DNA from 2 places in the Gluconobacter sp. NFX36 genome. Region 2 is predicted to be linked to the other one. Evidence: predicted binding sites of a transcription regulator. Region 2 holds the regulator's gene; the other holds the start of a gene.
What was found. Region 2 encodes LexA, which represses DNA repair genes until DNA is damaged. Its sites were predicted from a motif close to TGTTCTANNTANGTTC; they were not measured.

Region 1 (3,226 bases), on a different contig from region 2:
CGTGTCGGACGTGGCCAGTGATTGGGCCAATCCTTTGCCTCTTCCGGGGCAAGAGCCGGCACGCGGCAGAAAGACCTTTCGGGGAGATCGCTCTCCACCGCGGCAAACCGATAAAGCGCATGGGTGCCGACCCGATTGGCCAGCGTGTCGATCAGGTCGGAAACATCGCCTTCTTCCTCTTGGATCAGGGAGGAGACGGTCTGACGCCGGTCCATCGGCTCGGCCAGCGAGGCAATCAGCACCATACGCTCAATGCCGAAACCGGGATTGATGGTCTCGATCTTCTCGCACAGCAGCCGGGTCAGACGTTTGATATCCCGCACCGGCGTCGCCGTGGCCACGCGAACAGCTTCGGTACGGCTGTCGACACGGTTCAATAGCAGATCAAGACGCCGTACACCCTGCCCGCGCTCGTCCAGCTTTTTACACAGCACAGGAACCAGCTTGCCAATATAGCGGGCGATGATCTCCCCCGCAGCGATCGGCTCGGCAAAGTTTTGCACCACCTGCACCGGGTCAACAGGCCGGATCGGGATGATGGCCTCACTCACGCGACCGAAGGCCTGATCCAGTCTGCGGGCTATGTCGGGGCCAAAGCGTAGTGTCAGCGGGGCCCGCGGCATCGCAGCGAGTGGGCCAATCCGCGACACCCCTAGCGCTATCAGTCCTTCGACACTCTTGGTGGGCAGACGCAGGGCTTCAATGGGTAAGTCAGAAAGGACGGAAGCCACGTCCCCCTGCGGCACGATAGTCAGCGACGCCTGTCCATAGCGCGCGAGCGCATGAGCGGCGCCCCACGTTTCGGCTATGGCCGCTTTTGCTCTGAAGCCGGAACTGGACAGACGATGGATCATGTCCGTGAGCATGGTGCGCTCACCACCATGAAGATGGTCGGCTCCCGTGGTGTTCAGAATCAGGCCATCCGGCGGATCGGTCGCGACGAGAGGGGAAATACGGTTCTGGAACCATAACGCCAGCTTTTCCAGCCCCTGCCGGTCGCCTTCGGGGTCGGCATCCATGAAGACCAGATCAGGATAGAGCGCCTGCGCCTTGGCGACCGGCGTGCCAGGACGCAGACCCAGCCTGCGGGCTGCCAGGTCAGCCGACAGCACAACGCGACGACGCCCATCCCGCCCTACCAGCGCCAGAGGGAGATCAGGCGCGGGCGCGTCGTGCCCCAGCCGCTTCCTGATCCGGTCTGTTGACCAGAGCGGCAGGTAGAGCGAGACCACCCGCGAGACAACGACTGTAGGCGAGCCTCCCTTTGGCATCGCAGGCCTCCACTTCAAAATCAGCGCATTCACCCGCACGGGCACGGATCAGTTCCAACAACCAGCGGGGCCGCCCCACTCCCGGCACCGGCAGCCCCACCGAGGGCAATACGGACACCCGCCAGCGCGTGGCACTCGCCGTCGGCTGACCAAAATCGGCGGCCCCGGTCTGACGGCGCCAGCGCCGGATCGCGAGGCCAAGCGCACCGGATGTTTCAGCCGCCAGTTGCAAACGGCGGGATGCTGTCATCGACAGATGCGCCACGTCTGCGACTACAGCCCCAAGACCACCATGCCGTAGCCCTTCTTCGAAACACGCCAGCACGTCTGCTTCCGCGGCGGCCTCGACATAAATGACCCTTCGGCCGGACAAACCGGCCTGTTTGAGCGCGGGACCAAACACATCCTGACGGGTGACGATCCACAACACCTTGCCGCGTGTCCGGGCCGCGATCCCGGCGACGAACTGTCCGGCTGCCGCAGCATGCAGCGCATCATTGCCGCCACCGGCCACTTCATGCAGCGCCCCCAGCGCGAGCCCTCCCCCTGGCAGACGACTATCAATCTCCCTCACGCCAAAAGGCAGAACAGACCGACGCCGGTTTGTATGACCTTCCAGACGGCTGATGGCAGCACGCAACGTCTCCAGCGCTGGTTTCGTGTTGGAAGAAGCACTCATTGCACAGGCCCATCGCCCCTTGTCTGGCAGAATTTCAAGACTATATGTTCCTGTTTTGTTCTTATGCGATTACGCAAGTCAATGCCAATTTGCACCTGACAGACAGGCTGGTTGCCCACTCGTTGCTCAGGCAAATTCCTGGAGGTGACGTAAAGACCTGAAGGTAGAGGATTCTTCCTCTTCATCTCTCCCCGAAGCAAAACTCAGGGAAAAATTCACATGCGCACAGCTGACGCTGCCGTGATAACATTGGTATCCCGAGGCAAAGGCTTCAGGGGCTGTAACTGGATCGATCTCTGATCTTTCAACCCGCACCAGAAGCAACATGTAATGTCCGCTAGGGGGTAAGCCGAAGGTCTGCTAACGGCTTCATGAATATTATAGCTGACGTCCATGGCGGCGGCATCTTACCGCCCAGACACGCCGATGGATTGCTCCCCCTGACTTTCCGACAAAAGATCCCGGCAAACTTCGATGGCATTACAGGTGACGATATCCGCCAAAGCACAGCGACTTCGCGAGTACCTTCGCACGAGAGAAAACTTCCCGCAGGCGATTATCATGGCGTTTGATGGTCATCGAAGATCGATAGATACCAGCAAAAATGGCTGGTGACTGCGGGAATGCCCCTGATGAAACATCGAAAGACGGTCCAGTTGCGCGACGGGCAGCCACAGTCGGCCATCCGGTGCAAGGCAAGGTGCATCCGCCCAGTGCAGACGTGAATCCTTGAGCAGTCTCGTGATCTTCCCGGAAACGTCCCTGCGATAGACGCCGTTATCCTTCAGGTTGGTAAAGTAGAGGTTTCCGGCAATGTCCATGGTGCTGCCCCCGATTGGAGGTAAATCTGCCCACGGCTGAACAGCCGCAGACAGATCAGTTGACGACACATTGAGATCATCGAGCAGAGCTGTCGGAACTTGAGACCACGGCCCTTCAAGCGGCCCGAAATACAGCCATTTCCCGTCCGGACTGACTTCTAGTGGATCGGTATTCACCAGAAGCGGCTGTTGCGAACGGTTCTCCACGACGTGTCCATCCATGACAATCGGTCGATCTGTCCGCGCGCGCGTGGAAACATCGTTGTCCAGAACACGACGTGCATGACCTGTTTCGACATCAAGAACGATCAGGGCGGCCTTGCCCGCATCCGTCAGATAAGCATGCCTCCCGTTGAAACGGATATCGTCGATATAACTGCCTGCCTGCGCGATCTCTGGCCCCAGAGGATAGATCCGCAGCACATGACCTGATTCCGGATCAATGCGGACCAGTT
Region 2 (3,226 bases):
TTTGGGGCCGGTTTTTCTTTTGGAAAATAATCAGGTGTCTTTTGACATGAATGATTGTTTCGCTCTGTCTCTCTGAGGTAGGTTATCAGGACGTTTGAAAGCCAAGGGAGACTGTACCCCGCGTGAGACCTCTTCGACTCATCAAGCGCGCCATCCGTACGGTTGCGCCGCCAGTCCTGTTTCTTTCCCTAACGGCTTATTTCGGCTGGAATGCTCTCCATGGGGCGCATGGTATTCGCGCGTATCAGGATCAGCTCGTTCTTCAGCAGCAGGCTCTTCAGGCGCAACAGGATGCCAAGGATGAGCAGGCTGTCTGGCATCGGCGGGTGCTGGCTCTGAAAGAAAAGGCACTTGATGCTGACATCCTCGATGAGCGGTCACGGGCCATGCTCAATCTTACTAAAAATGGCGATATCGTTGTGCCCTACGGTCCGCACGACAAGCTTTTCTGAGGTCAGTTTTTGAAAGAACCGCTTAATCGGTTCTTTTTTTGTGGGGGCAACAAAAAAGGCGACCGTAAGGCCGCCTTTTTAAACTCGTATGATCCGCGAGGTCTTACTTGATCTTGGCTTCGCGGAAGGTCACATGCTTGCGAGCGACCGGGTCATACTTACGGACTTCCATCTTGCCCGTAGCAGAACGTGCGTTCTTCTTCGTGACATAGAAGTAGCCGGTGTCAGCCGACGAAACGAGACGGATCTGAATAACGTTGGTTTTTGCCATGATACCCTCGGGCTTGCGCCGTCCTGATGCCGCTCGCAAGTGTCAAAGCAGCAGGTTGATCTAGTTCGGCGCACCATGCTGATTTGTCTGTCTCAGGTCAAGGCTTTCTCGTGAAAATCCGCTGATAACGTGTCTTTTTTCGGAAAAATGATCAATTTTAGCCGCTAAAAGCCATGTTTCCAGGACATTGATCTCCTTGTAGTCGCGTAAAGAGGAACCTATAAAGAACAAAAGGGAGATACATGTTGGTCATGTGTTCTGCCGGTTTTCAGATTATGCCTCCACCGAGGCGCATGGGAGCGCCTGTATGCTGACGCGCAAGCAGCACCAGCTTTTGCTATATATTGACGAGCACCTTCGCCGGACCGGATATTCTCCCTCTTTCGACGAAATGAAGGATGCGCTCGAGCTTCGGTCCAAATCCGGGATTCATCGCCTGATTTCTGCTCTTGAGGAGCGAGGCTTTCTGCGTCGGCATCATCATCGTGCCCGAGCACTGGAAGTTCTGCGTCTCCCTCACATGGGCACAGATGCGCCTCATGCGGATGGTGTCGCTCCACAGGCTCCCTTTGTGCCGACAGTTGTTGAAGGCGGTCGCCAGACCATGGAGGGGGCTTTTTCGGAAGCCCCACGCTCGCCCATCGAAGATGTGAGTGTTCAGATTCCCCTCTATGGGCGTATTGCGGCAGGTCTTCCGATTGAGGCACTTCAGGATGAGAGCGCACATATTCAGGTGCCCTCTTCCCTGCTTGGCACGGGTGAACATTATGCCCTGACCGTTGCGGGTGATTCTATGATCGAAGCCGGTATTCTAGATGGAGATGTAGCGATCATTCGTCGTGGCGAACTGGCAGATAATGGCCAGATTGTTGTGGCTTTGATTGATGATCAGGAAGTGACACTCAAGAAACTGCGTCGTCGTGGGTCTACGATTGCTCTTGAGGCGGCTAATCGGGAGTATGAAACTCGTATTCTTCCCGCATCACGCGTACGGATCCAAGGTCGTCTGGTAGCGCTATTTCGCCAGTATTGACGACGTGTTTCCTGCAAGTCCTTAAGGCTTGCAGGAAACGTAGAGTATTACTGTTTGGGTGATGACGGAACGCCGCGGACGACCCGGACTGTTCCGTCAGGCGCGATGAGTGTGCTCGTGCCATCCCCGTTCGGGATAATGATAGTCTTGTCAGGATTTTTTGACAGGAAATGAGGCGCATTATCGGGAACGCTTGTTGGAAGCGTTGGGACAAGATTGCTCCGGTCCAGAGATACTCCATGATGTGCATCGGAGCTTTCGCCAGCCGAGATGCTGTCTCCCGGTTTCATCTGATGACCCATAGCGCCCAACGCGCCAGACCCGGCAATGCCACCCATAAACGTTTTATCAATGGAGGCACCTCCGAAATAGGTTGCGGGGTCGCCCAAAGCGCGATTGAACACGCTGTCGGGGTTTTCAACATCTTTCAGGGTTGGGAGAGGTTGGGGAGAGCCAGGCCACATATTTCCGCCTTCCGGAAGGATCGGCGTGGAGGCAACTGTTTCTCCGCGAGCGCGGCGCAAGTTCTCGCTATCCCCACGTGGTGCGTTGGGATTGCCGCCTGACCATAGGGCTGTGTCATTAAAAAATTTGCCCATGCCCGAACAGCCACTCAGGGCGAGAGGTAATGCCAATAGAGCGGCCTTACGCATTGCATACTCCCATAAGGTCGATCCTTGACCTTTAGCGGTCATTGCGTGAAAGCGCCAGATGATGGGAGGATAACTGCAATAATAATCGTGCACAGTTCGGATCAGGATACGATCTTCGAGGACTTGCGCGGATCAGATGCCATCATTCTGGAAAGGCCAACTGTAAGGTAGCCCCAGCCACTGAGAACTGTTGGAATAACAGAGATCCACAGCAGAATACCACCAATCAGCGTGGCGGGCAGAAAGGACAGATGAAGAGCGGTAGCGGCCTTGTCTCCACCAATCAGGAAGCCAATGGCGACCATCTGGATGCCGGTTTTCCATTTTGCCAGACGGGTAGATGGAAGGGTTTCTCGCTGGGAAGCCATATATTCACGCAGACCGCTCACGAGGATCTCGCGCAGCATAATGATGATCGCGGCGTAGAGCGAGAATACCGGAAGAACCGTCAGGCCAGCCAAAGCCAGTAGCAGGGCTCCTACCAGGAGCTTGTCCGCGATGGGGTCCATCATGCGCCCCAGTTCGGACAGCATCTGCCACCGGCGTGCCAGAGCGCCATCCAGATAATCCGTGATGCAGGCCGCCGTATAGACAACACAGGCTGCTACATTCCCCAGTGCGGAATGCAGGGCTAGCAGAGCGACCAGAACTGGAATGGCCGCTATGCGAAGCAGGGTCAGGACATTTGGCAGATCAGTGAGCATCGAAGGCAGTCTAGAACAGTTTGGTTGGTTCCGGTATGCGCCAATCTGCTCGGGATGTGTGTATTTTTTGTGCCAAAAGGAGATGGAGCCTCGATCCTCACGGAAATGTCAGC

Region 1: J4P41_RS14465 (ImuA family protein) is a predicted target of LexA. The motif match lies at 1,996-2,011, and genes of this name have one in related genera.

The regions. Positions count from the first base shown of each region.
Region 1 covers NZ_JAGEKJ010000022.1:2,865-6,090, reverse strand. Annotated here, with positions in the region: gene J4P41_RS14470 (DUF6504 family protein) at 1-1,271, opposite strand, end outside; gene J4P41_RS14465 (ImuA family protein) at 1,156-1,950, opposite strand; gene J4P41_RS14460 (L-dopachrome tautomerase-related protein) at 2,526-3,226, opposite strand, start outside.
Region 2 covers NZ_JAGEKJ010000005.1:118,439-121,664, reverse strand. Annotated here, with positions in the region: gene J4P41_RS06820 (FtsB family cell division protein) at 123-452, shown strand; gene rpmG (50S ribosomal protein L33) at 556-723, opposite strand; gene lexA (transcriptional repressor LexA) at 1,031-1,756, shown strand; gene J4P41_RS06805 (hypothetical protein) at 1,804-2,409, opposite strand; gene pgsA (CDP-diacylglycerol--glycerol-3-phosphate 3-phosphatidyltransferase) at 2,511-3,113, opposite strand; gene uvrC (excinuclease ABC subunit UvrC) at 3,222-3,226, opposite strand, start outside.